DNA from 3 places in the Mesorhizobium sp. WSM4840 genome. Region 3 is predicted to be linked to each of the others. Evidence: riboswitches for the same ligand, from Rfam matches in the RefSeq annotation. Region 3 holds a riboswitch; each other region holds the start of a gene.
What was found. A riboswitch is a leader RNA that binds a small molecule or an ion and turns the genes downstream of it on or off. The one in region 3 is predicted to bind cobalamin.
Positions count from the first base shown of each region.

Region 1 (10,455 bases), on a different contig from region 3:
TCGCACAGTCCATAAGGGGTCAAATAATTGGGCGCGGAGGGGAGGCGGGATTGGGAAAAGCGCAAGCTCAAGCTCGAACGCTATATGGCTGGGCGGTTCAGCCCATAACGGAGCGCCAGGGCGGGAGACGCTTCGGGGCGACAGGCGGTCACGAGGAGCGCGAGCCGGTTTGCGATTTGAACCGAGCTTTTGCTATTTTCACTTTTGCTGCCTCTAAAATCTCGGATATGAAGCGGACCTGGCTTATGGCCTGCCTGCATTGAATGGTTACAAAGGAATACGTTATGGCGACTGGAACGGTAAAGTGGTTCAACAGCACCAAGGGATTCGGTTTTATCCAGCCTGACAACGGAGGTCAGGACGTTTTCGTCCACATTTCCGCTGTCGAACGAGCGGGCCTTTCGACCCTTAATGAGGGCCAGAAGATCAACTACGAGGTCGAACAGGACCGCCGTACTGGCAAGTCCTCCGCAGGCAGTCTCAGCAAAGCTGGCTGACTTTTTCTGCTTCTGCCCGGCAAGAGCCGGGCAGAAGTGCCACTGACCAGCTATAGGAGCGGGCAAGAACACGGATCTCCCGCTAACCGGGCGGCGGATTGCGGGAAGCTGCTAAGTTCTACTGAAACAAGATGTTTGCAAGTGAAGAGGGGCGGGTCCCCAGCCTCTTATTTTCTGCAGTAGATTCTTACGCAGCAGATGCCGACGGCAACCGCGCGCATCAGAACGAATCTGGACAAATGAGATCAAGCTGCGAGCTTCTTGTGGGTCCGGTCGCTTCACACCGATCAATGCTATTTTTCGGTCATGAACCCCGTGCGTGTGATTTTCATGAATGAGGGCTCTGACGCATTATCGATCGAGTGTGCCGGGGAATGAACGAGCAATTGAGCCAGCCTCCAGCCATCGACACCTCCGGAATCAAGAGGGCAGGGTACATTGGCCCTGAGGGGACCTGGACCCATCAAGCCTCGCTGGACCTCTTTGGTGACCGAGTTGAACTCGTCCCGTTCAGCGTCGGATTGTTCGAAGCATATGAGAATGGCTGCGTCGACATTGCCTGCGTCCCAGCTACGACCTCTCTGGTCGGAGCCACTCCCTACCTCGACCAAGTCTTGAGCTTGAGGTCTCCCACGATTGTCGCCGAGTACCCGAAGGTCCTGAGCTACAGCCTCATGGCCAGCAAGGACGCGAGTTTCTCGATGATCACAAAGGTGGTGGGCCACCCCGTGGCCCTGCAGGAGGTGGCCGGGTGGCTCGACGAGAACATGCCCAACGTCGAGCGAGAGAGCCGTGGGGGAGCGACATGTTTCGTGGCTGAGCAAAACTCTCCCTGGATAGCGGCATTTGGTCCTGCGCTTGGTGCCAAGCTGTACAATCTGCAGATATTGCGAACAGGAATTGAAGAAGGGCTGCATAACGTTACGCGGTGGTGGGTGCTCGGGCGCAGGACCCCTGAGCCTTCAGGATTTGACCGAACAACACTTCACCTCCGCGTTTCAGAGCAAAATCTCAGTTGTGTCCTGAACAGGTTCTCGAAGGAAGATTTGGCCGTTCTCAATGTCAATGAGCGTCCGACATGCGAGCGACTGGACACCCATCACTATGTCATCGATGTCGCAGGCCACGTTTTGACGCACCCGGCGCTGGCTGCGTTGGCGGAAATTGATGGCCTGAGAATTCTCGGATCGTACCCACGTCGTTACTAGCTATGGCTAGGCCAGTTCCGTCCATAATTCCAAACCTGTTGATCTCATCACTGATGAACGAGAGCTGCCGCATCGAACTCGATGCGATGTAAGCCTAATGCCGCGGGCCATGGACAATCGCGCCGACGATCTTGTCGTTCCCGCCCAGTTTCTTGCCTGCGAAGCCGTGGTATTCATAGGCACACATGTCGACCGGCCGGGCATCTCGCAAAACCAGTCACCGTTGTATGACTGTGACGCGTTATCGGCGGCACGCTCCTCCATTCGGGAAGGTCAAACACTTCAATCCGCGCAGGGGCGCCGGGGCCGGGGCCTGCGGCAGTTTTACGAGCGTGCGGTTTGGCACGAGCTTATCGCTTTGGCTCCGCTCACGCTGCTTGGCTGTGCTTATGGGACAACCCGGTCGAGAAAAGCATCGAATGCGGCAGCAACAGCGCGAACCACGAAGCGATGCTCCTGCCGCACCCGGATGAAACCCTTTTCGATGTCAAGTATCCCTTCCTCGGCGAGCTTCGCCAGGCGCTCAGCAGCCGAATCGAGGAGGCGAGTTGGATCGAATCCAAAGGCCGCACAAATTGCCGGCACATCGGCCTGCAAATCGCACATCAGCCGCTCGATGATTGCGGCTCGCACGCGGTCTTCGTCTGTGAGCCGGTAGCCTTTTGACGTCGCCAGGCGGCCAGCTGCTATGTGCCGGTTGTAGGACTCACGTGTCACTTCGTTCTGGACGTAACCCTCGCCGACCCGCCCGATGGCCGACGCGCCGAAACCGATCAGGGTTTTGCAGGTGTCGGCCGAGTAACCCAGCGAGTTACGCCGTAACCGACCGCTGGTCTGCGCCATTGTAAGTTCGTCGTCCGGCAAGGCGAAATGGTCGAGGCCGATCTCTCGGTAGCCGGCCGCAACCAGCGTCTCTGCCACGGCCGCAGCCTGTTCGGCGCGGGCGGCGCTGTCCGGCAGCGCAGTCTTCTCGATCAGGCGCTGATTCCTTATCACCGATGGGATGTGCGCGTAGCCGAACACAGCAAGCCGGTCAGGACGCATGGCGACAGTCGCCGCCGCAGTCTGGACGCAGGACTCTACCGTCTGGTTCGGAAGACCGAAAATGAGATCGACGTTGATGCCGCTTACTCCATGCCGGCGCAGCTCTTCGACGGCAGCGGCCGTCTGCGCCTCGCTCTGGACCCGGTTGATCGCTTTTTGAACAATCGGATCAAAGCTCTGCACCCCGAGACTCGCGCGGCTCACATTGGCTGCTCCCAATGCTTCGGCGATCTCGGCCGTGAACGTGCGCGGGTCAATTTCGACGGCGATCGTAGCGGACTCCCTGAACGCGAAGCGGCGGCGCAGCAGTTCGATCATGGCCAAGAACTCCGCTGCCCCGATCAGAGTCGGGGTTCCACCGCCGAAATGCACGTCGTTGATGACGAGCCCCTGCTGCACTTGATCCGAGACCAAACGGATCTCGTCGCGCAGAACGGCTAGATAATCGAGGATCGGACCCTGATTGCGGGCAATCGTGGTCGGAAAGCCGCAATACCAGCAAATCGATCGACAGAACGGAATGTGAAGATAGAGCGACACCGGATCGTCAGCCGGCAGACCTCTTAGCCATTCCTCATAGCTTACGACCCCCACGCTGGCGGTGAACTCCGGCACAGTCGGATAGATGGTGTACCAAGGCAGGAGAGCCTCGCGACATTCTTTCAGGGTAGAGGTCTGCAACGGTTCCGTCCCAAGCTGAAAAGTTGGTCCTTTTACCGCTGCGGTTCCCTGTGTCTCTGCGCTATGTCAGTTCCATTCCGCTTCGCGGCGTGCAATCACACCGTGCAAGGAAAAGGCGGGACTTGATCCCGCCTTTTCGAGTGTTTCGCTCACATCATGCCGATCGAGCCGCCAGCCCCACAACGGGTCTGGATGGAGGAAGTCACGCTAGTACCTTCTTTCTAGACCGCTTTTCGGGCGCCGAGACTTCGGGCTCTTTCGGCTTGCGGCCGAGTCCCATCGTCTTGGCCAGGGCAGAGCGTGCAGCCGCATAGTTCGGCGCGACCATGGGATAGTCCGCCGGCAGACCCCATTTGGCGCGATATTCGTCAGGACTCAGCCCGTAATGGGTCGACAGATGACGCTTTAGCGACTTGAATTTCTTGCCGTCCTCAAGGGAGACAATGTAGTCCGGCGTCACCGATTTTCTGATCGGGACGGCCGGCGTCAATACCGTCGGCTCTTGTGCCGAGACGCGACCGGCCGCCGTGCGTCTCAAAGCTTCGTGCACATGGCCGATCAGAGCAGACAGCTCCCCCACCGGTACGGGATTGTTGGAAACATAGGCTGAGACAACATCCGCGGTAAGGTCGATGAGATTGTTGGTGTTTTCGAGGTCTTCTTCTGGCATGAAACTCTCCAGTGGATTGGTCTGCGGAGCGTCGCTTCTAGTGATGATTTCCGATGAAAGCAACAAATCTCGCGACAGGATTGTTCGTTGCTCGTCCAGCATTGAGGTCATAGTCCACTTCACGCTGTCGTGACACTGATCTGCGCGGTAATCGCTAACTGCGCCGTTATCCGCCGTTCAGTCCCGATCTCGTCCGTCTGAATTGCAGAGGCAAGACGCAGAAACCTTGTAAACCATGAGCCGTGCACTCGGTGGGCAGAAGGCGCCTATGAAACAGGTTGGCGCAGCGGCAGCATGCGGCGACAGGCCACGGAACCGACCAAACCCTCACCGAACAAACAGCGATTGCGCGCGCCCCACCGTTGGAGTCCGCCGTCGGGCGATGAACCGCAGTCACTGCTCCGCCGCTCGATTGGCTTGCTCGGCAGGTACGATTCCCTTCATCTGCTGATCTAGCGCAGGGCGTTCGCGAGCCGCATGTGGAGAATGGTTTGCGTGCACATCGTAAGGACTCCATCTATGAAAATCCTATCCCCTGCGGTGGCTGTTGCGCTTGTGGCAGCCACAGCTTTTGCTGCGCAGTCCATTCCGCCAGACCTGAGAGAAACGGCACTGGCCATCTTCAAGCCCTTGCCCTCCATACCGGCAGTCACCAACCCGAGCACGCCGGAGAAGATTGCCCTCGGCAAGGCACTGTTCTTCGATCCACGCCTCTCATCCTCAGGCGTTTTCTCCTGCAATTCGTGCCACGGCCTCGATCATAGGCGTTTGGAAAACAGCCGATCGCGTCAGGCCTGTGAGCATTCCTTGACCGATCTGGGCGAATTGCCACAAGCGCAGCGTCCTCTGATCGCCCACGATGCGTCGCGGGCGATTGAGCGGCGCACATTGCGGAGGAGCTATTGCTTGCACCAGCCATGCTCCCTCCGCGGAAAGATGGCCGGCAGGCCAGAGAGGCTGTCCCTCCAGCGTTGCCGAAAGGCTACTTCCGGCCAATCGCCCTACCAGTCCATCACCACCTTGCCGGAACTGCCGCTGCGCATCGCATCGAAGCCTACCTGAAAATCATCGATGCCGATGCGGAGGCTGATCAGGCCGCTCACATCGAGCGCGCCCTGCACCAGCGCGATCATCTTATACCAGGTCTCGAACATCTCGCGGCCATAGATGCCCTTGAGATGCAGCATCTTGAAGATGACCTTGTTCCAGTCGATCTCGAAGCCGGTCGGCGCAATGCCCAGAATGGCGATCTTGCCGCCATTGTTCATGGTATCGATCATGTCGCGGAAGGCGGGCGCCGCACCCGACATCTCCAAACCGACGTCAAACCCCTCGGTCATGCCGAGCGCCGGCATCACGTCGCGCAGCTTTTCCTTCGACGCGTCGACCACATGCTGGACGCCGAGTTTTTTCGCCAGCGCCAGCCGCACCGGATTGATGTCGGTGATGACCACTTTTCGCGCGCCGACGCATTGCGCGACGAGCGCGCCCATGATGCCGATCGGCCCGGCGCCGGTGACCAGTACATCCTCGCCGACCAGATCGAAGGACAATGCCGTGTGCACCGCATTGCCCAAGGGATCGAAGATCGCGGCGATCTCGTCGGGCACGTCGTCGGGGATCGGCACGACATTGTGCTGCGGGATCGCCAGATATTCGCCGAAGGCGCCAGGACGGTTGACGCCGACGCCAAGCGTGTTGCGGCACAGATGTCCCCGGCCCGCGCGGCAGTTGCGACAATGACCGCAGACGATGTGACCTTCGCCCGAGACGCGCTGGCCGACTTTGTATTCGGTGACAGCGGCGCCGAAATCGGCGACCGTGCCGACGAACTCATGGCCGGTGACCATCGGCACCGGAACGGTCTTCTGCGCCCACTGGTCCCAATTGTAGATGTGGACGTCGGTGCCGCAGATCGCCGTCTTCTTGATCTTGATCAGCACGTCGTTGGGGCCGATTTCCGGCACCGGCACCTCTTCCATCCAGATGCCCGGTTCGGCCTTGGCCTTCACCAGCGCCTTCATCATGTTCGACATCGGGTGCTCCTTACGCTTGGTTGATTTCGCTCCTCGCCCTGCTCCGGTAGCCTGCGCAACGAAAAGGTAGGCTCGGAGAACACCTGAGATCCTTGGACCAATCGTAATGTTGACGGCTGCCTTTGTGTCGAAGCAACATTCCACAGCGATCCGTGCGCTTGAAAACCCAGTCCAGCGAACCTCAGCGGAAGCGGAGCAAGCGTCACGCCAGATGCAGCGAAGTTTCAATTCAAGCGATGAGGAATGGTCGCAGCTTGCAGCTGGGCGGCATGGCTATTTCGTCGATGTCCGCCACATGCGACGCAATCACTCGACACGATGCTCTCGATGGTCGGTCTGGCCGCCGATATCTTGATGTGTCGGTGCACAGGCGGCATCGTTCGCCCCTCGGTGAAGTGTCTGTTGACCGCTGGCGCTGTGAGAGGCTGAAGCTCACGGGCAAAGCCGCCTTACTCCAGTTCCTGGTTGAAATCATCCGTCCTCGGACCAGAAGCGGCTTCCCAGATCCTGCCCCGCCGCTCAGCCGTCCAGCGGGCCTTCGGCTGGACGACAAGGGTGGGGCCTCTACCAATCAGTGGGCGGCTTTTCGATGCCGTCCCTTCTGCTTTGAACTCATCCGCGGAGCCCGCTGGTCACATGTTTGCCGGTCACAGTGGCCCAGCGGCCTGCGCCTGCACTTTCTCCCGCAGGGCGAATGCCGCAGCGACCATGTTCACGAGGGCAGGGCGGACCTCCTCCCATTTCCTTGTTTTGAGACCACAGTCCGGATTCACCCACAATTGGCTGTCCGACAGTCGCTCGCGGGCAAGTTGAGCGAGATGCAAAATCTCGCCGATCTCCGGGACACGTGGTGAGTGAATGTCGTAGACGCCAGGACCGATTTCGTTCGGATATTTGGACTTGGTGAAGGCGTCTAGAAGTTCCATTTTAGAGCGCGACGTCTCTATCGAAATGACGTCCGCGTCCAGTTCGCCGATCGAGTCGATGATCTCATTGAACTCCGAATAGCACATGTGGGTGTGAATTTGGGTCGCGTCCTCCACACCCGTCGAAGCGAGCCGGAAGCATTCGACAGCCCAGCCGAGATAATGTTTCCAGTCGGCCTTCCGCAGCGGCAAGCCTTCGCGAAATGCGGCCTCATCGATCTGGATCACCTTTGCGCCAGCTCTTTCGAGGTCCGTCACTTCATCGCGGATGGCGAGCGCGATCTGGCGGCAGGTCTCGGCGCGGGGTACGTCGTCGCGAACAAAAGACCAGTTCAGAATCGTCACTGGCCCTGTGAGCATGCCCTTCACCGGCTTATTCGTCAGCGACTGGGCAAATTGCCACCAGAGAACCGTCATCGGATTGGGCCGCGATACGTCGCCGAAGATGATGGGAGGGCGCACCAGCCGGGAGCCGTAACTTTGCACCCAGCCATGCTGGGTGAAGGCGAGGCCGGACAGCTGCTCGCCGAAATGCTGCACCATGTCGTTTCGTTCGAACTCGCCGTGTACCAGCACGTCCAGCCCGATCTCCTCCTGCCAACGGACCACCGCTTCGGTCTCCTTCTTCAGGAAGGCCTGGTAGTCGATATAGCTCAGCCGGCCCTTCGCATGAGCGGAGCGCGCCCTGCGCACCTCGGCCGTCTGCGGGAAGGACCCGATGGTCGTCGTGGGGAATGGCGGCAGGCCGAGCGTGTCAGCCTGGACTCTGGAGCGCTTGGCAAATGCGCTCTTTCGTTGCTTCATGACGCCGTCAATGCCGACAACTCGCCCATGGACGAGCGGATCATGGACCTTTGCAGACATGGCGCGCGCGGCGGCGGCCTCTTCAGAAGCCTTGAGCGCGCCCGCTACAGTATCCCTGCCTTCGGACAAGGCTTGGGCCAGCACGAGCAGCTCTTCAGTCTTCTGGGCGGCGAATGCCAGCCATGATCTGACGTCCACATCGAGCGCGGTCTCCATCCGCAGGTCCATCGGCACATGAAGCATCGAGCAGGAAGGCGCAATTTCGACGCGGTCCAGCGGCCAGCCGGCAATGACCGGCTTGATACGGTCGAGAATGGCAGTCAGTTTCGCGCGCCAGACGTTGCGGCCGTCGATCAAGCCAAGTGAGAGCACCAGATCCTTCGGTGCGAGCCGACCAACCGTCTCCAACTGCTCGGGAGCGCGCACAAGGTCGAGATGTAGGCCCGCCAGGCGCAGCGAAAGCGCGGTCTCGAGATTGTCTCCCAGCGGACCGAAATAGGTAGCCAGCATGATTTTCAACTTGGGCGCGGCTTTCGACAGCTGGCCGTAGGTGAATTCGAAGGCAGCTCGTTCGTTCGGGTTAAGGTCGAGCACAAGCGCCGGCTCATCAATCTGAACCCAGTCGGCCCCAGAGAGCTCCAAATTTCGCAGGAGTTGCTCGTAGACGGGCAGCAGGCGCGGTAGCAGCGCCATGGTATTGAAACCTTGGTCGGGAGACTTCGCCAGCTTGAGGAAGGTGACCGGTCCAAGGAGGACCGGGCGTGTATGGATGCCGAGCTCTTTTGCCTCCAGAAAGTGATCGACTGGTTTCGTCGACGAGAGGGCGAATGTCTGATCGTCGCCCAACTCCGGCACGATGTAGTGGTAGTTCGTGTCGAACCATTTGGTCATTTCCATCGCGGTTACGCGCTGTCCCTGAACGGCATGCCCGTGACTGGCATGTCCGCAACCCGCGGTATCGCCTTGCGTCCCGCGCGCCATCGCGAAGTAGATGTCGAGGGGGACCTCGCCGCCCGTCCAGCCGTAACGGGTTGGCACGGCGCCGACCATTGCTGCGGTGTCGAGCACATGGTCATACAGTGAGAAATCGTTCGACGGGATTTTCGACACGCCCCGGTCGTGCTGCTCGCTCCAACTGGCGGCACGGAGCGCCTTCGCCGTCGCCAGAAGGTTGGCAGCAGAAGATTTTCCGGACCAGTAGCTTTCGAGCGCGAATTTCAGTTCTCGCCGGCGACCGATACGCGGCACACCAAGCGTTGCTATGGGAACTTGCTGGGAGACATTCATTCCATACCCCGATGGCTAGCGGCGGGGACAAGGAAGGCGCTAACAGGCCGGCATCAACGCCGAGCTGCCGCGGCCACCAGACACCCCGCCCGTGGACGTTGTTCACCGTGGCAGGTCTCCTGGCTCGCGGGTCACAGCCTCTGCCCGTCTTCCCGGGGCAGTTCGCCCCAGTGACATTGGTGGGTTGGCTCGCCGCTTACAGTTGCGGGGGCAGCGCCGGCATTGCACCGGCTTCCCTCTTAGCTCCGCTAGGGCAACGCCTTGCGGAGAACCACGACATGCGGACAATCGCAGCTGCCCGCTTTCTTGTCAATGCTGTATAAAGAAATGTTTATGTGTTTATGTGAATCATTCACCCGCGGCGTGTCTCAATTCGCAGATCGCGGTAGAGCTGAACCATCTGCGCCCCTCTCCGGTTCGCAGGCTGTGGCTGACCGGTGGCTGTGGCTGGCCGGTCGGGCAATCTGTCAATTGTACGATCCCGGCTCAGAACGATTTTCGTAAGAGGGCGTGTTGACCATCATGATCGGCCGGCAGTACTGGGCCGAAGGGCGACAACGTTCCTGAGCCTTCATAATCAGAAATTTGTAGAAGAACCGCCATCCTTCACGGACGGGTACACGGTGTTTTCCCAGCGCTTGTCTGGACAGCCCGCAAAGAGGGGAGGGTGAGCAGCACCTCGCCGAGATGCGTCCCTACAACAACCCGGCCTGCTCGGCCTCGCGGCGCAAATTCTGACGAGGCCTCGGGCCGATCTGCTGGATCACCAATCCGGCCGCCAGTGAGCCGAGGTCGCCGCAGGTCTTGAGGTCGCGGCCTTGCGTGTAACCATGCAGGAAGCCGGCGGCATAGAGATCGCTGGCGCCGGTGGTGTCGACCAGCTCCCGGATTTTGGTCGCCTCGACGGTGACGGTCTCGTCGCCGCGCACGATCACCGAGCCCTTTTCCGAACGGGTCACGGCGGCGATCCGGCAATCCTTGCGGATCTGAGCCAGTGCCCCGTCGAAGGACGATGTCTGGTAGAGCGACTTGATCTCGTGGCTGTTGGCGAAGACGATGTCCACCGTGCCCGAACGCATGAGGTCGAGGAACTCGTCGCGATAGCGGTCGACGCAGAACGAATCCGAAAGCGTCATCGATACTTCGCGGCCCGCGGCGTGCGCCAGGCTGGCCGTCTGCCGGATCGCCTCCTTGGCGCGCGGCGGGTCCCACAGATAGCCTTCGAAATAGGTGACCTTGGCGCCCGAGGCCTTGTCGGGCTCGACGTCCTCAGGCCCGAGCTCGACGCAGGCGCCAAGATAG
Region 1 is NZ_JBVVQD010000029.1:36,773-47,227, forward strand. Features, by position in the region: gene AC0L3I_RS28940 (cold-shock protein) at 285-497, shown strand; gene AC0L3I_RS28945 (prephenate dehydratase) at 872-1,705, shown strand; gene hemN (oxygen-independent coproporphyrinogen III oxidase) at 2,093-3,430, opposite strand; gene AC0L3I_RS28955 (Ros/MucR family transcriptional regulator) at 3,633-4,100, opposite strand; gene AC0L3I_RS28960 (cytochrome c peroxidase) at 4,620-5,162, shown strand; gene tdh (L-threonine 3-dehydrogenase) at 5,102-6,136, opposite strand; gene metE (5-methyltetrahydropteroyltriglutamate--homocysteine S-methyltransferase) at 6,784-9,129, opposite strand; cobalamin riboswitch at 9,246-9,444, opposite strand; gene AC0L3I_RS28975 (adenosine kinase) at 9,849-10,455, opposite strand, start outside.
Region 1: it holds a riboswitch for cobalamin, as region 3 does, so the genes downstream of both, metE (5-methyltetrahydropteroyltriglutamate--homocysteine S-methyltransferase) here and AC0L3I_RS08985 (CbtB domain-containing protein) in region 3, are expected to answer to the same signal.

Region 2 (10,455 bases), on a different contig from region 3:
GACTTCTTCTACTTCCCACCTTACGCCTCCAAGCCCGACCTCGGCACCCCGGTGCTCGGCGCCGGCACGCTGGCCATGATCACCAAGGATAGCAAGAGTGCCCGCGCGTTCATCGAATTCCTGAAGATGCCGCTCGCCCATGAGATCTGGATGGCGCAGGGCGGCTTCGTGACGCCGTTCAAGTCGGCCAACAAGGACGCCTATGCCAGCGACGCGCTGAAGAAGCAGGGCGAAATCCTTGCCGAAGCCTCGACGTTCCGCTTCGACGGGTCCGATCTGATGCCGGGCAAGATCGGCGCCGGCGCCTTCTGGACCGGCATGATCGATCTCGTCGGCGGCAAGTCCGCCCAGGATGTCGCCACCGACATCCAGAAGAGCTGGGACGCGATCAAGTAGGCGGCCCGGCTGAACGTTCGGACTGCCGATCCTGAATGGATCCGGGCCTCAGTGGCCCGGATCCGACCGGCGGCCCGCGGCGCAGTAATCTTTGTTTGTGAGCACATTCCGGCATGACGCGCGACCCGCAAGAGCAGAACCCGCCTCGCATCCGGTCGCATTCCAAACAACTGAATCGGCCATGATTCCGTCGCCAAGGCCATTCTCGACTGGCGGATCATGCGCAGAGGGAGGGACCCGTGGCGGCTCAGATTTTCTCGGCCATAACAGTCATCATCGTCGGCGTCGGCGGCTGCGTCGCCTATTTCTGGGGCGCCAACAAACTGGTGGACATCATCTTCCCGTCGCGCGGCGTTGCAGGTGCTGCGGCCATCGACAATCTGCGCCGGCAGGGGATGATCCGGCCGTGGCTGTTCGTCGGCCCGGCCATGATCATCCTCACCATCTACCTGATCTACCCGGTCGTGGAGACTCTGAGGCTGTCGTTGCTCGATCGCGGTGGCGCCAATTTCGTCGGCTTCGCCAATTATGAATGGGCGTTCGGCGACCGCGAGTTCCGCAACGCCATCTTCAACAACATCATCTGGCTGGCGGTCGTGCCTGCCGCCTGCACCTTCCTCGGGCTGATCATCGCCGTCCTCACCGACAAGATCTGGTGGGGCACCATCGCCAAGAGCCTGATTTTCCTGCCGCTGGCCATCTCCTTCGTCGGCGCCAGCGTCATCTGGAAATTCATCTACGAGTATCGCGGCGCGGGCCAGACGCAGATCGGCCTGCTCAACGCCATCATCCAGTATTTCGGCGGCCAGCCTCAGGTCTGGATCTCGCTGCCGTTCTGGAACAATTTCTTCCTGATGATCATCCTGATCTGGATCCAAACCGGCTTTGCCATGGTCATCCTGTCCTCTGCCTTGCGGGGTATTCCCGAAGAGACGCTGGAGGCGGCCGTCATCGACGGCGCCAATCCGTTCCAGATCTTCTGGAAGATCATGGTGCCGCAGATCTGGGGCACGATCGCCGTCGTCTGGACCACGATCACCATCCTGGTGCTGAAGGTTTTCGACATCGTGCTGACCATGACCAACGGCCAATGGAACAGCCAGGTTCTGGCCAATCTGATGTTCGACTGGATGTTCCGCGGCGGCGGCGATTTCGGCCGCGGCGCCACCATCGCCATCATCATCATGATCGCGGTCATTCCGATCATGGTCTGGAACATCCGCCAGGCCAACAAAGAGACGGGAGGGCATTGAGATGGCCGCGGCGACCGGAAAGTCCTTTGCCAGCCGTTTCGGCGTCCATATCGCGGTCTTCATCTTCGTCGCGATCTGGACTATCCCGACGCTCGGCATTCTCGTCTCGTCGCTGCGCGACAAGGATCAGATCATCGCCTCGGGCTGGTGGAACTCGTTCGCCAGTTCCACCCAGACGGAAGCGGGCCGGCTGCCACCCGCCTCGGCGCAAGTCGAGAAGGACGGCAAGTTCGTCCTCGAGGGCAACATCTTCGGCGACGATCCGGCCCGCGACATCAGCGCCTTCGGCGTCAAGTCGTCGGCGCCGACGCAATATCCCGCCGGCACCACAGCCGATCTCGGCGACGGCGAGACCTTGCAGCTCAACGCCGACGGCAGTTTCGTCATGACCTCAACGAAGGCCTTCGAGGGCGAGCGCGGCCAGCGCGTCTACTACGCCTCGTCGGCGCCGCCGAAATTCACCACCGACAATTACGACACGGTGCTGTTTTCGGAAGGCATCGGCCGCTCCTTCATGAATTCGCTGACCGTCACCATTCCGGCGACGGTCATCCCGATCCTGATCGCGGCATTCGCGGCCTATGCGCTGGCCTGGATGCGCTTTCCCGGCCGCGCATTGCTCATAGCGGTCATCATCGGGCTCTTGGTCGTGCCGCTGCAGATGTCGCTGATCCCGCTGCTGAAGCTCTACAACGGCGTCGGCAGCTTCTTCGGCGTGCCGTCGAAAACCTATCTCGGCATCTGGCTGGCGCATACCGGCTTCGGCCTGCCCTTCGCCATCTATCTCCTCAGAAGCTACATTGCCGGCCTGCCGCGCGAAATCATGGAATCGGCGCGCATCGACGGCGCCAGCGATTTCGAGATCTTCGTCAAGATCGTGCTGCCGCTGTCATTCCCGGTGCTGGCCTCCTTCGCCATCTTCCAGTTCCTCTGGGTGTGGAACGACCTGCTGGTCGCGATGGTTTTCCTCGGTACCGAGGGCGACCAGATCGTGCTGACTGCCAAGCTCAACGCGTTGCTCGGCTCGCGCGGCGGCGACTGGGAGATCCTGACGACATCGGCTTTCATCACCATTGTCGTGCCGCTGATCGTGTTCTTCTCGCTGCAGCGCTATTTCGTCCGCGGGCTGCTCGCCGGCTCGGTGAAAGGAGGTTGAGCTTATGCAATCCGCTGTGAAAGCGACATTGAGCCCCGACGTCGCCGTCGACCGCGACTGGTGGCGAGGTGCCGTGATCTACCAGATCTATCCGCGCAGCTACCAGGACTCCAACGGCGACGGCATCGGCGACCTCAGGGGCATCATCCGCAGGCTGCCCTATATCGCGGCGCTCGGCGTCGATGCCATCTGGATCTCGCCGTTCTTCAGGTCGCCGATGAAGGATTTCGGCTACGACGTATCAGACTATTGCGACGTCGATCCGATGTTCGGCACGCTGGCCGATTTCGATGCCTTGACTGCCGAGGCGCACAGGCTCGGGCTCAAGGTGATGATCGACGAGGTGCTGTCGCATACTGCCGACATCCATCCGTGGTTTAGGGAAAGCCGCTCGAGCCGCACCAACCCGAAGGCGGACTGGTATGTCTGGGCCGACGCCAAGCCCGACGGCACGCCACCCAACAACTGGCTGTCGATCTTCGGCGGTTCGGCCTGGCAGTGGGACACCAGCCGCCAGCAATATTACCTGCATAATTTCCTGGCCGAGCAGCCCGATCTCAACTTCCACAGCCGCGCGGTCCAGGATGCGCTGCTCGATGTCACCCGCTTCTGGCTGGAGCGCGGCGTCGACGGCTTCCGCCTCGACACCATCAATTTCTACTTCCACAGCCAGGGCCTGGAGGACAATCCGCCGCTGCCGCCCGAACAGCGCAACGACCAGACTGCTCCTTCCGTAAACCCCTACAACTACCAGGACCATCTCTACGACAAGAGCCGCCCCGAAAACCTCGGCTTCCTCGAGCGCTTCCGCGCCTTGCTCGACGAATATCCGGCGACGGCGGCGGTCGGCGAAGTCGGCGATTCGCAGCGCGGACTGGAGGTGGTGGCGGCCTATACCGCCGGCAGCAAGCGCGTGCATATGTGCTATTCGTTCGACTTCCTGGCGCCCGAAAAGATCAGCGCGGCAAAGGTGCGTTCGGTGCTGGAAGCCTTTGGCAAGGTCGCCAGCGACGGCTGGTCGTGCTGGGCCTTTTCCAACCACGACGTGATGCGCACTGCCTCGCGCTGGGCGGCCGGCGAGGCCGACCAGACGGCTTATCTCAAGGTAATCTCGGCGCTGCTGATGTCGCTGCGCGGCTCGGTCTGTATCTACCAGGGCGAGGAACTCGGTCTTGGCGAAGCGGAATTGCAATTCGAGGATCTGCAGGACCCCTACGGCATCCGCTTCTGGCCGGAATTCAAGGGCCGCGACGGCTGCCGCACGCCGATGGTCTGGAATGGCGCCGACAGCAATGGCGGCTTCTCCAAGGCAAAGCCATGGCTGCCCGTGCCCGCCAAGCACCTTTCGCAAGCGGTCGATGTGCAGCAGGGCGACGACAGCTCGCTGTTCGAACATTACCGGCGCTTTCTTGCCTTCCGCCGTTTACATCCGGCGCTGGCCAAGGGCGATATCGACTTCATCGAAAGCGAGGGCGATACGGTCGCCTTCACGCGCCGCGAGGGCAATGAGCAGATCGTCTGCGCCTTCAATCTTGGCAGCCGACCGGCCGAAATCGATCTTGGCCGACGCTCGCTGCAGCCCTTGCCGGGGCACGGGTTTTCGGGACAGACTGCCGCCGGCTCTATCCGCCTCGGCGGCTACAGCGCCTGGTTCGGGCGTATCGACTGAGTTTGCAATTCACCGGAGGGTATCATGGCCGATGTCACGCTAAGGCAAGTGAAGAAATCATACGGCAATCTCAACATTCTCCACGGCATCGACCTCGACATAAAGTCGGGCGAGTTCATCGTCTTCGTCGGCCCTTCGGGCTGTGGCAAGTCGACCTTGCTGCGGTCGATCGCCGGACTTGAGGAAATCACCTCCGGCGAGCTCAAGATCGACGGCGAGGTGGTGAACGACGTGCCACCGTCGAAGCGCGGCATCGCCATGGTGTTCCAGTCCTATGCGCTCTATCCGCACATGACCGTCTACGACAACATGGCGTTCTCGATGAAGATCGGCAAGGAGAGCAAGGCCGAGATCGACAAGCGGGTGCGCCAGGCGGCGGAAATCCTGCAGCTGACCAAATACCTCGACCGCTTGCCCAAGGCGATGTCGGGCGGCCAGCGCCAGCGCGTCGCCATCGGCCGCGCCATCGTGCGTAACCCTAAGGTCTTCCTGTTCGACGAGCCGCTGTCGAACCTCGACGCGGCACTGCGGGTTGCCACCCGCATCGAGATCGCCAAGCTCAAGGAGTCGATGCCTGCTACGACGATGATCTACGTCACCCACGACCAGGTCGAGGCGATGACGCTGGCCGACCGCATCGTCGTGCTCAAGGAGGGCCACATCGAGCAGGTCGGCACGCCGATGGAGCTCTACAAGAGACCCGGCAATCTGTTCGTCGCCCAGTTCATCGGCTCGCCGGCCATGAACATCCTGCCGGCGACGATCGACAAATCAGGCGACCCGACCATCGTCAGTCATGTCGGCGGGCGCAAGGCGACGGTGCCGATCGCCACGCCGGCGTCCGCGAAGGGTGCTTCGGTCAGCTTCGGCGTGCGGCCGGAGGATCTGATGATCGCCACCGGCGCCGATTATCTTTTCGAGGGAACGGTGGATTATGTCGAGCAGCTCGGCGAGGTCCAACTCGTCTATGTCGACATCGGCCGCGCCGACCTGCCGCTGGTGACCAAGCTGCCAGGCAATGTCGAAGTCAAGCGCGGCGCTGCGTTGCGGTTGAATGCCGATCCCGGCGACCTGCATATTTTCGACGCCGACGGACATTCCTTCACACTCCACATGGCGGAAGCAAAGGCAGCCTAACTACTGGATCAGGCAGTTTGGCGAAGGCAAAAACAAGAGCGGCGGGCAAGGCCCGCCGCTCTTGTGCATTGCATTCAGGTCGCTGTTAGCGGCCGAACAGGTTCCGGTCGCTGCCCTGCGGGGCGGACTTCTGTATGTCGCCCGAGGAATTGATCAGCTTGTAAACCAGCGAGCCGGTATTGCCTACCGAAGACGTCTGCGTGTTGTCGACGTTGACGGTCGCCTGCTTGTTGATGTCGGTTCCGCCAACTTTGTCGTTGCGGGCATAGGCGCTGCCGGCAGCAATCAAAAGTGCCGCAGCGGTGAGAACGATCTTCTTCATTTCAGTAATCCTGGATTCTCGTATCCCATCAGCGCGGCGGCCGCGGTCTTTGTGAAAGACAATGCCGCCGCTGCTGTTGGGATCGACATTAGTTGTTGCCGAAGAGGTTACGGTCGCTGCCATTGACGGGCTTCTCGTCAGCCGGAACCGGATTCTGCGCCGAAGCCGAATTCTGAATCGAAGCCGTGTACGAGCCGTTGTCGACCGCAGCGGCCGGCTGGTTGGCGCCGTTCGATCCAAAGTTGTCGCTGCCGGCAAAAGCGCTGCCGGAGACAGCCAGGATGGCGGCGGTGGCAAGAATGATCTTCTTCATTTCTAGTACTCCTGAATTTTTCAGATCCCGAGCGGCGGACTGGCCGCTTTGTCTTGTTGTTTGACCATGATCTTTTACGAAAACCGGTTTCCACTTCGGGATCATGGTCTGGGATCAGCTGTTAATTGTTGCCGAAAAGGTTGCGGTCGGCGCCCTGGTCGACGGGCTTTTCAGCGTGAGCCGACTTCTGAATGGAAGCCGTATACGAACTGTCGACCGAGGCGGTCGGCTGATTGGCGCCGTTGGACCCATAATGGTCGCTGCCAGCAAAGGCGCTGCCGGTGATGGCCAGAACGGCGACGGCAATAAGAGCAATCTTTTTCATTTTTGGAACTCCAGTATCTTTAGTTTTCCGTCCGTCTAGCGGCGTGTCTTGGGAGGAATTCGCGTCGTCCGGACAGCCCCGATGTGGGAAGGCCATCCGGCAGATTCCAATCACGAAGTTGTTCCGTGTGGACCAAGAATCTACACCTTGAAATTGTACCAGGGGCTTCTATCGTCATTGCTTTCTGTTTTGTTTTCAAAGGTTTAGGACAAAGAGGCTAATCGACCATTTGACGGATTGCCGGACCTGCGTTCACAGCGTCATGCACGCATTGTCAACAGAAACGAACCGTTCGGTTCGATTTTAGAAGCGGCTTAAAAAGCCGGTGCTGAGTTGTTGTCGAATCGTTAACCATTTCGGCGCCCTGCAATGGTCAATCCGGCACGCTTTCAGGACCGGCAGCGCTCGCAGCAGGCGCAAATTTCACCTTCCTCAAATCCCGGCCCACAGGTTTCGCCGGCAGTGTCGCGCCGCATGGATACGATGTCGCTTTCATGCGGACAGTCAGCCGGCCGTCATGATTAGATCACGCCATCTCAGGTGCCGCTTGGTGACGACGAAGCGGAGAATTGGGAAGCCGGTCAGAACCCGGCGCTGCCCCCGCAACGGTGGTGGAGTTCAAGTCGCAACGGGAGACCACTGGGCCCAAGCCTGGGAAGGTGTCGCGATGGTCCGCAAGGACACTCCAGAGCCCGGAAACCAGCCCGAGATTTCTAGACTCGACTGATCGCGGTGGGCGGTCAAGAGGTGGATAGTGCATGCCCGGCCCTGTCGCCGGCTTGCGGCCGATCCTCCCTCCATCACCACCAGTTCAGTCTTTGGAGCGACATGCGTCCATTTGGACGCACAACGTACGCTCCAAGACTTTGAATTGCGCATCGTGCTTTCCGAAATCGATTCCGATTTCGGGCCGATGCGACGGCTATGAGGACAGGACATGGATGCGCGCAACGACATGCTGAGGCTCTTGCACGGCCGCAGGGAAGGCTACTCGCTCGAGCAGCCCTTCTACACCGATCCCGATTTCTTCAAGCTCGACATGGAGCTGATCTGGTATCGCGACTGGCTGTTCATCGGCCACGATTGCGAGTTGCCGAAGCCGGGCAGCTACATCACCGCGCAGATCGGCGACTATCCGGTCGTGCTGGTCCGCGACCAGCAAGGCAAGATCAACGCCTTCCACAATTCCTGCCGGCATCGCGGCAGCCGCGTCTGCAACGCCGACAAGGGTACGGCGGCGAAGCTCGTCTGCCCCTATCACCAATGGACCTACGAGCTGGACGGCAGGCTCTTGTTCGCGAGGCAGATGGCGGACGGCTTCGACAAGAGCCAGTTCAGCCTGAAGCCGGTGGCTTGCGAAAGCATCAGTGGCTACATCTTCATCTGCCTGGCCAAGGAGCCCGCCGATTTCGCGCCGATGCGCGCCATGATCGAGCCTTACCTCCTGCCGCACCGGCTGCGCGAGGCAAAAATCGCCTTCGAATCGACCATCGTCGAGAAGGGCAACTGGAAGCTCGTCTGGGAGAACAACCGCGAGTGCTACCATTGCGCCGGCAACCATCCGGAACTGTGCAAGACATTCCCGGAAGCGCCGACCGTCACCGGCGTGCAGGGCGCCGACAGCGATCCGGAGATGCTCGCGCACTGGGCGAAATGCGAGGCGGCGGGCCTGCCGAGCAAGTTCCGCATCGATCCGGCCGGGCAGTATCGCGCCACCCGCGCCCCGCTGCTGCGCGATGCCGTCAGCTACACGATGACGGGAAGACGTGCGGTGAAGAAGAACCTCTCCGACGACGTTTCGACCGACGGTATCGGCTCGCTGCTGCTCTATCACTATCCGACGACCTGGAACCATATCCTCGGCGATCATGCGGTCACCTTCCGCGTGCTGCCGATCAGTGCCACGGAAACGGCCGTCACCACCAAATGGCTTGTCCACAAGGACGCGGTCGAAGGCGTCGACTACGACCTCGCCGATCTCACCCATGTCTGGACCGAGACCAACGACCAGGACCGCCGCATCGTTGAGGAAAACGCCTTCGGCATCCTGTCGCCGGCCTATGAGCCCGGCCCCTATTCGGAACTGCATGAGGGCGGCGTCATCCAGTTCGTCGAATGGTACGCCTCCTTCATCGGGCCGCGCCTTGCCGAGGGCGGGCGGCCGGCGTTGCGCAGCGTCGCCTGAGCGAGGCCAAGGGGATGAATACGATGACGGACCTCGGCCTCTACCGCCATCTCGACGAGATGGCGCCCTGGAACGACAGGCTCCAGGTGCTGGAAGTCATCGGCGTCAGTGACGAGGCGCCTGACGTGAAGACCTTCACCTTCCGCTCCGACAACCAGACCTGGTTCCGCTACAGACCGGGGCAGTTCGTGACGCTGGAACTGCCGACCACCGAGGGCCCGTTGATGCGGACCTATACGCTGTCGTCCTCGCCGTCGCGGCCGTTCTCGATCGCGGTGACGGTGAAAGCACAGCCCGGCAGCCTCGGCACACGCTGGATGTTCGACAATCTGAAGCCCGGTGTTCACGTGAAGGCCTATGGGCCGTCGGGCAACTTTTCGCTGCACAGCCATCCCGCGGCCAGATATCTGTTCATTTCGGCCGGCTCCGGCGTGACTCCGATGATGTCGATGCTGCGCTGGCTGAACGATTGCGCGCCCTGGACAGATGTCGGCTTCGTCAACTGCGCGCGAAAGCCCGAGGAGATCATCTTCCGCAAGGAGCTCGAATTGCTCGGCAGCCGCATGCCGGGCCTGACGCTCGGCTTCATGATCGAGGAGCGGTCCAGCCGCGAGGGCTGGTTCGGCCATATGGGCCGGATCGACGCGATACGGCTGCCGCTGCTGGCGCCCGATTTTCGCGAGCGCGAAATTTTCTGCTGCGGCCCCGACCCGTTCATGCGCGCCGTGCGGCAGATGCTGGAGGCGGCCGGCTTCGACATGGCCAACTATCATCAGGAAAGCTTTGCGGCCCCAGGGGTGGAGGAAATACCGGCCCCGTTCGGTTCGCCGGCAGAGGGTGGGCCGGCAGAGGGCGGGGTCGAGATACCTACTGAGGCTGCAACGCCGATCCGCTTTTCACTTTCGGATATCGACGCCGAATGCGTTGCCGGCCAGACCGTGCTGCAGACGGCGCGCGCTTCGGGCGTGCGCATCCCGGCGGCCTGCGAGTTCGGCCTGTGTGGAACCTGCAAGGTGAAAAAGGTCTCGGGCACAGTCGAGATTAGCCACAATGGCGGCATCCTCGATCACGAGATCGATGATGGCTTCATCCTTGCCTGCTGTTCGAAACCACTGACGGCGCTCGAGATCGAGGCCTGACCGGCGAGGCGCTTAAACCCCGTAGCGTTCGGTGCGGATGAGGCTTGCCGGAACGCCGGCATCGATCAGCGCCTGGGCGGCGGCCGACACGAAGGCATTCGAGCCGCAGACAAAGGCGAACCTTGGCGGCGCGGGCAGCCGCACCATCGATTGCTCTATCATCACAACGTCGATCCGCCGCGAATAGTCCGCCGGGCGCCGGGCCGGCTCGCGGGTCAACGCCAACACCAGATCGAAGCCGTCCCGGCGATCATGGAAGTCGATCAGTTCGTCGCGAAAGATCACCTCGTCCCAGATCCGTGCGGAAAACACCAACGCCGCGGGCACCGTCGATTTGCGCGCGGCACGATGGCGGATCATCGCCATCAGCGGCACCACGCCGGACCCACCGCCGACCAGCAGAAGCGGGCCGCCGTCGCTGTCGGACCAGACGAAGTGGCCGCCGAGCGGTCCGCGCAGCTCGACCTCATCGCCGACCGCCGCGATATCGTGGAAGAAGGGCGAGATCTCGCCATCGTCGAGCCTTTCGATCGCCAGTTCGATCGTCTCGCCGGCGTCAG
Region 2 is NZ_JBVVQD010000002.1:471,355-481,809, forward strand. Features, by position in the region: gene AC0L3I_RS05635 (ABC transporter substrate-binding protein) at 1-396, shown strand, start outside; gene AC0L3I_RS05640 (carbohydrate ABC transporter permease) at 636-1,649, shown strand; gene AC0L3I_RS05645 (carbohydrate ABC transporter permease) at 1,651-2,805, shown strand; gene bglA (beta-galactosidase BglA) at 2,810-4,474, shown strand; gene AC0L3I_RS05655 (ABC transporter ATP-binding protein) at 4,499-5,611, shown strand; gene AC0L3I_RS05660 (DUF680 domain-containing protein) at 5,697-6,056, opposite strand; gene AC0L3I_RS05665 (DUF680 domain-containing protein) at 6,022-6,246, opposite strand; gene AC0L3I_RS05670 (DUF680 domain-containing protein) at 6,368-6,571, opposite strand; cobalamin riboswitch at 7,093-7,293, shown strand; gene AC0L3I_RS05675 (aromatic ring-hydroxylating oxygenase subunit alpha) at 7,509-8,756, shown strand; gene AC0L3I_RS05680 (FAD-binding oxidoreductase) at 8,780-9,895, shown strand; gene AC0L3I_RS05685 (FAD-binding oxidoreductase) at 9,908-10,455, opposite strand, start outside.
Region 2: it holds a riboswitch for cobalamin, as region 3 does, so the genes downstream of both, AC0L3I_RS05675 (aromatic ring-hydroxylating oxygenase subunit alpha) here and AC0L3I_RS08985 (CbtB domain-containing protein) in region 3, are expected to answer to the same signal.

Region 3 (10,455 bases):
ACGCATTTCGAGGTTGAGAACCCGGTTTGATACTCGATCTGTCCGGGAAAGCCGCACGGAACGGAGCCATCCTTATGAATGACATCCAGGTGAGGATTGCAGGAGGGGACACCATTCGAAGCCTGCATGCCGACCTGCCAGTCAACGCCACGTTCCATATCTGGCTTAAGGCGACCAAGCCGGACGCTCCGGGCTCGCTGTCTTTTTCCAATGTCCGTGGCAAGTTCGGCGAGGTGAGCGTTACGAACGCCGAAGAGTATGAATTCAGAATTTTTCACGTCTTCGGCGGCGGCAGTGTCGAACTGGACTACGACACGGATCAAACATCGGTATCGGTTGCCTACTGGTTCGCATTGGCCGACGTGCTGGAGACAGGCATTACAGTTCTCCACACCAATCCCGGAAATGCGCCGCCGAACATCCCTGACAGCTATCATTTTCGCCCGCCGTTCGGCTGGATGAACGATCCAAACGGATTCGGTCGGTTTGGAGGTCGCCCACATCTCTTTTACCAGCATTATTCCCATGGACTTCGGTGGAATACGATGCATTGGGGCCACGCCGTATCTTCCGACTATTTGCGGTGGCGTCACATGCCCATCTTCCTGTTCCCGTCGGAAGATCTTACCGCAAGGCCCGACAAACGGGGCGGTGCATATTCCGGCTCAGCCGTCCCGCTTGCCGATGGCCCGGGTATTCGCGTCTTTTTCACCGAGCAGGTACAGGATCGTATCCCGGAACAGCAAATCCAGCTCACTGCCACTTCCAGCGACCTCATCACGGCGGGAAATGCCGACGTCATCCTGCCCTACCGCCCGCTTGACGAGGGATTGACCACCGATTTTCGCGACCCGTACGTCTTCAAGGGACCGGATGGCCATTGGAAAATGCTGCTGGGCAGCCAGAGCGATGAGGGCGGCGTTGTCCTGCTCTACGAAACCCATGACCATACGGCCGCCACCGGCTGGACATACATCGGCAAGCTTCTGGTCGAGAAACACTATCGGACGACGGCGATCGAATGTCCCTGTCTGCTGCCGCTCGACGGGCCTGCGACCGATCCCGCGACGCGCTGGGTTCTAATTCTCGGGCTGATGAACAGTGAGGACCAGTCCACCCGGCGCAAGAACCTGACAATAGCCATTGTCGGTTGGTTCGATGGTCAGACCTTTGCCAAGGAATTCGAACAGGAACTGGACTTCGGGACAGATAATTACGCCTTCCAGGCCTTCGTCGACGGTGATGCCATTGTCGGTATAGGATGGCTTGCCAACTGGGCCGATACCGGACCGGCGATCGATTTCCCCACAGCCATGACGTTGCCTCGCAATATCCATCTGTCTGCAGGCGAGTTGCATACCCCGCCCATCGGTGCTGCCGAGAGCCTGCGGAGCCATATTCTGGACCGAACACGCCTTGCAGCCGGAGAGCAGGTAAGCTTTATCAATGGCGCGGTCGAAATCCTGTTCGAGTTGGAAAGGCCGGGTGCCCATTTCCGCCTGAAGCTGCATCATCCAACTGTTCGCCTCGAGGTTGTCGTCGACGACGAGGGACTTGCCATTTGCCATGAAGACGGCGGCGCAGCTCAATCTCCTCACTACATCGCCAAGGGAGCCCGTCCAAAACGGCTGCGGATATTCCTCGACTATGGATCGATCGAGGTTTTTGCGGATCGCGGTCGTTGGGCTGGCACGAAACGGATCAGCGGTTTTGAGCCGGTACAATCCGCACGTCTCATCGCCGAAGCGGGTGCCGTTCTACACGCGACGGTATGGGCGCTCAAACCGTGACAAGGAGATCAATATTTCCGGTTCAGGATTGGGCGTCCGCAAACACCGACCAATGAGCAAGGCCTTCGACGACGCCAAGGGCGAACTGTTTCTTCGCGCTGTAAATCAGCGGGTTGTCCCGAGCCATGTCAAGCAGTTCGGGAAGGGCATTGGCGACGACGATCCCGCGCGCACCCGGCAGGTCGAACATACTGCGATCGTTGTTGGTATCGCCGGCGACCACCACCTCATCCAGACCGATGCCGAGTTCATTGCAGAGCCAGGCCAGCGCCTGCCCCTTGTCTGCTGAACGCGGCAGGATGTCGAGATCGCGTCCACTCGAATAAATCATCGTCACTGACAGGCCGGCCTCGGCCAGAGCGCGCTCGATGCTGGCAAGGGCTTCCGGACTTGCGTCGTGCAGGTACCAACTCGATTTGAAGGCGTGTTGATAGCCGTCGGGTTGGCGGACGGTGTCTTCGAGCGATCCGAGCACCGCATCGACTTTTTCAAGAGACCAGCCTTCCGAAAACCTCTGGGTAAAATGCCCGAGGCGCGAGGTGTGCCGCGGACCGGCGAGCATCGTACCGACACCGCCGATCACGTAGTCCGGCGCTGGCAGGGCGACTTCATCGACGAAGTTCAAAATGTCGTCGGCCAGACGACCGCTGTTGTAGACGAGAACCGGCCGGTGCTCGGGATCGAGCGCTTCCCATTTTAACCGAAAGCGTGACGTCGCCGGCGGATCACCCGCCAGAGTCCCGTCGAGATCACTTGATAGAAGCGCGATCGGTTTCAATCGCCGTCGTTCCAAGGTTCGTCCCAATCATGGTCGTCGACCGCCTTCAACACCGGACGTCCTTCGACAAGGCTGACCAACTGCTGCGCGATACCTGTCCAGGTGAACAGGCTGCGCGCCTTGTGCGCACCCATGCGGCCCAGGCGACCGTAGAGGCGCGGGTGCTTCATAGGCTTGACGATGGTGATGCCGAGATCCTCCTTGTCGAACGGATCACCGAAGAGCGCATGTCGGCCATAGCTGATCCCGCGATAGAGGCCGCCATGGATCGTAACCACGGTGGGCGTTCCGCAGGCCATCGCCTCGATCGCGGTCATGCCGAACGGCTCGTAGCGACTTGACAGGACGAACATGTCCGCCGCCCGATAAGTGTCGGCCAGATCCTCGTCGGCAACATAGCCTGAGAAGACGACACGGTCCTGCAAGCCTAGCTGTTCAACCTGTTCCTTGAGCTGGTTCAGGATCTTTTGTTCCTGCTCGTCCATGTTCTCGCCGCCGACAGCGAGCCTCAGGACCGCATCCGGCACACGCGGCGCCACCACGGAAAACGCATCGATCAGCAGGTCGTAGCCCTTGTTGGTGGCGAGCCGGCCGAGCGCCAGGATCGTTCGCCCTTCGAAGCCGAGCCGATGGCGGATCAACCGGCGAGACGCCTCGCTGACGGGGAAGAACCGGTTGTCGTCGTAACCGGGCGGGATCATATGCACGCGGTCGCGCTCGAGACTGTAGTCCTCGATCAGCATATCCACCTGCGGCGGCGTTGTTGCAATCACCATGGCGCAGCTTCGATAGATGATCGTCTCGTGCTTTATACGCTCGGTGAAATTGAACTCGGCCTCGAATGTATCGGCCTTGTCCGGGTAATCCGTCTTCATCTGGCGCTGCTTCCATATGCCGAGGGAATGCGGCGTATGGATGTGCGGGATAGTGAGCGCTTCCGACAGTCGCTGCCCCGCCACGCCCGCATCCCAGTAGTGGCTGTTGATGAAGTCGTAGGAGAGGTTTTCCCTGCGAATCAGGCGCAGCGCGTTTTCACACCACTCGAGAAGGTGGCGGTGAAGATATTCCTTCGGAATAAAATCGCGTCCGCCACAGGCGACACGCAGGACACGAACCCCGTCTGCCACTTCATCGACAGGAGGCTGGTCTTCAAATCGCCGCGTCCAGATATCGACAGCATAGCCCAACTGGGCCAGCTTTTTTGCAAGTTCCAGGACGTAGACCACCTGTCCGCCGGTATCGGCCGCGCCGAGTGGTGCGTTGGCAGCTACGTAGCCGTGGGTTGAAATGAGTGCAATTCGAGGTGTCGCCGCATCCGAGTTGACGTCCGGCATCTGTATCCTTCTCTACGATTCTGCACGCCCGCAGTCGAAAGCGTGCGCCAATTCACAACTATAAGGATTCCACCCTCCATTCGCAAATTCCGAGCATGCGCTCAGGTCAACGCATTTGACGTTATGGTAAGGCAAACCGGCTCTGTCGCATATTTCGGTCACCGAGTTGCCTGGAATCGACGTTCGACGGTTCTTCGAGGATTTACGGTGTCCAACGGCTTCCATTTCGATCAGTCTGTCATCCCTTGCGCCCGTTGGTCTCTGACCTCATCGCCTGAGCCTTCGCGTCCTTGAGGAGAGGGCCGAGTGCGGCATCAACGTCTGTCGGGCGATCCGGTTGCACCAGCCTTCGCTCCACGGCGGGGAAGGGCGTATTTCGTTTGATATTCCCACGCGTTGCGCCATAGAGGCGGACTCTCAGGTCGAATCGTGCCGCCGCACTATCTTTGTGTTTGAGCATCGGATTTTTCCCAAAACCGGTTTCCACTTCTGGGTCCAATGTTCTAGACGTGACAGGCACCTTTTCCGGAATTCTGATGGCGGGAGGCGCTGGTGGAAAGCCAGGACGAACAGACGACCGGCGCCAGGGCCGCTGACGGCAGCCATGCCGACATTTATGGCGAGGACGGCGCCATTCTGTCGTCGTTCTTGGCCCAGATCGGCGCAGCGATCGCCGATCGCGACACGCTGACGCTGAAGCGTGAAGTTGACGACCTGCACCAATCGGAACTCGGCGATCTGCTCGAGGCGCTTCATCCCGAACAACGCCGCGCGCTGGTCGACTTGTTGGGCGCCGATTTCGACTTTTCCGCGCTGACCGAGGTCGACGAGGCGATCCGCCGCGACATCGTCGACAGTCTGCCCAACGCGCAGATTGCCCAGGGGGTGCAGGATCTCGATTCCGACGACGCGGTCTACATTCTTGAGGATCTCGAAAAGGAAGACCAGGACGAGATCCTGTCGCAACTGCCGTTCACCGAGCGGATCAGGCTGCGCCGCTCGCTCGACTATCCCGAAGAGACCGCCGGCCGCCGCATGCAGACGGAGTTCGTCGCGGTGCCGCCGTTCTGGACGATCGGCCAGACCATCGACTATATGCGCGAGGACAATAACCTTCCCGACCGCTTCAGCCAGATTTTCGTCATCGATCCGAGCTTCAAGCTGCTCGGCGCCATCGATCTCGACCAGATCCTGCGCACTAAGCGCTCGATCAAGGTCGAAGAGGTCATGCATGAGACCAGGCACGCCATTCCGGCCACGATGGACCAGGAAGAGGCAGCGCGCGAATTCGAACAATACGACCTTCTCTCCGCCGCCGTCGTCGACGAGAACGAGCGGCTGGTCGGCGTGCTGACCATCGACGACGTGGTCGACGTCATCCAGCAGGAGGCCGAGGAGGATCTGCTGCGCATGGGCGGTGTCGGCGACGAAGAACTGTCGGACAGCATTCTTTCGACTTCGCGCTCGCGCGTTCCGTGGCTGCTCGTCAATCTCGGTACGGCCTTCATCTCGGCCTCGGTGATCAGTATGTTTGGTGCAACGATCGAGGAAATGGTCGCACTTGCCGCACTGATGCCGATCGTCGCCTCGCTGGGCGGCAACGCCGGTACGCAGACGATGACAGTGACCGTGCGCGCGCTCGCCACACGCGACCTCGATATCTACAATGCCGGTCGCGTCATTCGCCGCGAGGTTGTGGTCGGCCTGCTGAATGGCATGGTCATTGCAACGATCCTCGGGCTGGTCGCCGGCTTCTGGTTTCACAATCCCGATCTCGGTTTCGTCATTGCCGCGGCGATGATCGTCAACATGCTGGCTGCGGCACTCGGTGGCATTCTGCTTCCGCTGTTCCTCGACAGGCTCGGCGCCGATCCGGCGATTTCATCATCAATCTTCACGACGATGATTACCGACGTTATCGGTTTCCTCGCCTTCCTTAGCCTTGCCACCTGGTGGCTGCATCTGGGCGCGGGAGTCGGATAAGGCCCTTCAATTGACTTTTACGTAAGTTGCGTGCGAGGTTTCGATGGAGAGCTACCGGTCGATTCCGGTGCGGGACGAGCCCTTTTGTGAATGAAGGGCATCGCCGCATAATGGGCGATCGCGCCGCTATCCGGGCTTTTGGAGTGACGATGCGGGAATATTATTCGATAACCGAACTGACCCGCGAATTCGATGTTTCGACGCGGACGCTGCGCTTCTACGAGGACGAAGGGCTGGTGCAGCCGGTGCGGCGCGGCCGCACGCGGCTGTTTCGCCCGTCGGACCGGCATCTCATCCGCCAGATCATGCGCGGCAAGAGGCTCGGCTTTTCGATCAACGAAATCCGCGAAATCATCCAGATGTACAAGGAGCCGCCCGGGGAGGTCGGTCAGCTCAACCTGATGATCAAACGCATCGAGGAAAAGCGCGAGGATCTGCGCCAGAAGCGCCGCGACCTCGAAGAGACGCTGGCGGAACTCGATCAGGCCGAGGAATCCTGCGTCGAGCGATTGGTGGAGCTCGGCGTCAACACGTGAGCGGCCTTTTTTGACAATTCTACTCTGGCGGCCAGCTAGTGTGGTTTTCTGCCAGAGCGAATTCTTAAAAAGACCTTGCCGCACGCCTCAAATCCAGCGCCGCACCTTTTTAGCGTAATCCCGGTATTTCTTGCCGAATTTCGCCGTCAGAACTCTTTCCTCGCCCTCGATCGCCATCTTCTGCGTTGCGAAGGCGGCGATGATCGCCAGCGGCAGGAACCATACGATCCCCGAGATAAGGGCGACGCCGATCATCAGCAGCGTGTTGGCCAGATATATCGGGTTGCGGCTGACGGCGAAGGGGCCAGATGTGACCAGGTGATCCGGCACGGCGTTTGGGTGGAGCGTCGTCTTTGCCCGGATCATGGTGCGGATTGCCGTGAACCAGAGTGCGACGACGCCGAACAATGCCACCCAGCCGGCCGCGAACAGGATGTCGCCCAGAAGGCCGCCGATCCATGGCAGCGGATAGAGCAAGCCAAGCGCGATGCTGACGGCGATGGCCGCGACATAGATCAGCGGCGGCCACGGTATAAACCCCGGTTTCGGCTGCCCCGGTTTCTGTTGCCCAGGTTTCTGTTGATGGTCGGTCATTGTGCTCCTCCCTCCATCAAAGTGCTGTCGGCTTTGGCAGTGCAGGCGCCGGCGAGCTCGTCGAGATGTGCCTTCCATTCCGCAGCCTGGTCGTTGCGGTAGAGCTGATCAAGCGTGGCCTCGCCCTCGAGTGTATCGAGCATGCACACACAATAGCTGGAGCAGAACTCCGTGTCGCGCGATTGCTCGCACGAAGTCTGGCATTCTTTCAGGAAGGTGACCTGCCTGGTCTCGACCGGTGCCGGCATGACTTGCGAAAAAAGCCAGATCGAGCCGATCAGCACCGGCTGGTGGATCAGATAGAAGGCGAGGCTGTGCCGGCCGATAAAGACCAGCGGATTTGTCCAGCTGCCGGGCGTCAGGCCTGCCAACCGCGTCAGCAGGCCGGAGGCGGAGGCGAGTTTTGCCGTCGCGATGCCCGCAAGCACAGCGCCGAACCATGGCAACAGCGGGACATAATCGTTGGAGCGCGGGTTGGTTGCCGACAGGCCGACCCACCACAGGGCCGGATGGTCGAAGATCTCGGACCTGAGGTAGAGCGGCGCTGTGATGACGAAAGCTGCGACAGCAAGCGCCAGCAGCGCCGGCAGCCGCAGAAACGCCAGGCCGAGCAGGCTGGCGAGCGCGATCTCGTGCAGGATACCGAAGAAGATGAAACTGTCCGGCGTGGCAAGCCTCGTGGCAGCCGATATGGCGAGCGCCGCCCCGGCGACCATGGCGAAGCGTTTCCAGAAGCCGTTCCAGCGGATCAGTTTGCCATGGGCGAGGAACAGGCTGACGCCGACCAGGAACAGGAAGGTCGAAGCGATGCAGCGCGCGTAGAATTTCCACCAGCCGAAGGCGGTCAGGCCGGGATCGGTGTAGCCAAAGAATTCGAGATCCCAGGTGAAATGGTAACTTGCCATGGCAAGCAAAGCGACGCCGCGGGCGACGTCGATGGCGATGATGCGCTTGGATCGGTCCTGAACGGTCGGCGTAGAAATGCTCATGGTCTCGCAATCTGATTCAGCACTGCAAGACGACTATCATGGTTGCCCCGGACAAAAGAAGACAGGGCAAATCCCGTTGATGCTCAGGGCGTCGGTGAAAGCGCCGTATGCCGCTGACGCACCCATTAGAAGCGATGCAGTTCATATTCCTCGGGCATCAGCACTCCGGCCTTGTGGCGCCGGCCGGCTGATTCCCGAGACGGCGCATTCGGGCTGGCCGCTGGCGGAATTTGGTTTGCCGGGCGCAGCGATTCTGCCTATAGTCGCGGCCGTCGTCGGTTCCGTTTGGAGCCGCGCATGAACCCGGAACCGGAATCGGTTCCGGAAAGGTCATGCGCAGAGTCTAAGTGTTAGAGCGTCCTTTGTGCGTCCATTCGGACGCACGGCGCTCTAAAGGGAATGCGGTAAGGGCAAAATTCGCCCAATGCCGTGGCTGCCCCCGCAACTGTGTGCGGTAGTCCTCTCCATATGCCACTGAAGAGTTTCTTCGGGAAGGTGGGGAAGGGCGCTGATCCGCGAGCCAGGAGACCTGCCGGCGACAGGAGAACTGATTTCTATGCCCTCGGGTGGAGGGCGAAAGGACAAGACATGAATACCGCTTCCGTCTCGCTCGGCGCTTCCGTCTCCTCGCAGTCGCGCTTCGTGCAGCTGGCGCTTGCTGCATTTCTCGGCATTTTCGTCATGGGCTTTGTCGGCTTCTCGCATATCGATACGGTCCACAATGCCGCCCACGACTATCGCCACTCGATGGCGTTTCCCTGCCACTGACGAGGGGCCGACATCATGACACTGTTTCGCAACGTCGTGCTCATCGCGGCGATCGCAGGGCTTGTGGCTGGCGTCGTTCTCGCCTGCATGCAGGCCTACGCCACCGTGCCGCTCATTCTCAAGGCGGAAGTCTACGAGCAGGCCGGCAGTGGTCACACGCATGACCATACCGCGGCGCCGGCTGCGAACGCCACGGACGCCAATGCCATGAGTAGCGCCGAACCGGCCGCTCCGGCTGCGGAAGACGAAGGCTGGGCGCCGGCTGACGGTTTTGAACGATTCGCCTTCAACGTCGTTGCCAATGTCGTCACCGGCATCGGCTTTGCGCTGATCCTGGTCGCCGCTTCGGAGTTCGCCGGCGGCATCGGCAATTGGCGTCAGGGCCTGTTATGGGGGCTTGCCGGCTTTGCCGTGTTCACGCTGGCTCCGAACCTCGGCCTGCCGCCCGAACTGCCGGCGATGCCGGCGGCCGATCTCACTCAGCGCCAGATCTGGTGGACGGCGACGGTGATAGCGACCGCGGCCGGTCTTGGGCTGCTCGCCTTTCGCAAATCGCTGCCGCTGGCGCTGCTTGCCGTGGCGTTGATCGTGGCGCCGCATATCGTCGGCGCGCCGCAGCCCGACAGTTTTGAATCGCCGATCACGGAAGCCCTGCACCACCAGTTCGTGGTGGCGGTGACACTGACCAATCTGGTGTTCTGGCTGGTGCTCGGCGCCGTCGTCGGCGTGGTGCGCGGCCGCTTGACCGGCAGCACGACCGGCCTGCGCGACAGCTTTGCCTGATCGCGCTGCTCCCGGCGGCAATCTGACCCTGGTCATCGGCGGTGCGCGCTCCGGCAAGAGCGCGCATGCCGAAAGACTGGTGACGGCCTGTCCGGCGCCGTGGGCCTATATCGCTACGGCGCAAGCCTATGACGACGAGATGCGCGAGCGTATCGCGCTGCATCAGTCGCGGCGCGGCGAGGGTTGGACGACCATCGACGCGCCACTCGATCTCGTCGGCGCGATTGAGGCGTTGCCTGACGGCCGGCCTGTCCTCGTCGATTGCCTGACGCTGTGGCTGACCAACCATATGCTGGCCGAACGCGACATTGAGGCCGAATGCCGAGGGCTGGCCGATGTGCTGTCGCGGCCGCGCGGGCCATGGTTCGTGGTTTCCAACGAGGTTGGCCAGGGCATCGTGCCCGACAATGCGCTGGCTCGCCGGTTTCGCGATGCCGCCGGCCGGCTCAACCAGCAGGTCGCGGCCGTCGCCGGCACAGTGCTGCTGATGGTGGCGGGACTGCCGCTCAAGGTGAAATGAGATGACCGATATCGACGACAGGGACGAGGAACGCCACCGCGCCAAGATGGCCAAGCGCAAGGCGGTGCAGGACGCAGAGGTCGCGGCAAAGACGGTCGAGAAGGGGCTGCTGATCGTCAACACCGGGCCCGGCAAGGGCAAGACCACTGCCGCCTTCGGGCTGGCGCTGAGGATGCTCGGCTACGGCAGGCGCGTCGGCGTCGTCCAGTTCATCAAGGGCAAATGGCACACCGGCGAGAAGGACGCCTTTGCCGCCTTCGGCGACCGGGTCGTCTGGCACACGATGGGCGAGGGTTTCACCTGGGAGACGCAGGATCTGAAGCGCGATATCGCCGCCGCCGAGTCCGCCTGGGCCAAGGCGCTCGAACTGATGGCCGATC
Region 3 is NZ_JBVVQD010000004.1:287,157-297,611, forward strand. Features, by position in the region: gene AC0L3I_RS08950 (GH32 C-terminal domain-containing protein) at 75-1,790, shown strand; gene AC0L3I_RS08955 (HAD-IIB family hydrolase) at 1,813-2,568, opposite strand; gene AC0L3I_RS08960 (glycosyltransferase family 4 protein) at 2,565-3,902, opposite strand; gene mgtE (magnesium transporter) at 4,455-5,885, shown strand; gene AC0L3I_RS08970 (MerR family transcriptional regulator) at 6,035-6,421, shown strand; gene AC0L3I_RS08975 (methyltransferase family protein) at 6,509-7,015, opposite strand; gene AC0L3I_RS08980 (acetyltransferase domain-containing protein) at 7,012-8,004, opposite strand; cobalamin riboswitch at 8,355-8,555, shown strand; gene AC0L3I_RS08985 (CbtB domain-containing protein) at 8,593-8,772, shown strand; gene AC0L3I_RS08990 (CbtA family protein) at 8,788-9,555, shown strand; gene cobU (bifunctional adenosylcobinamide kinase/adenosylcobinamide-phosphate guanylyltransferase) at 9,578-10,075, shown strand; gene cobO (cob(I)yrinic acid a,c-diamide adenosyltransferase) at 10,077-10,455, shown strand, end outside.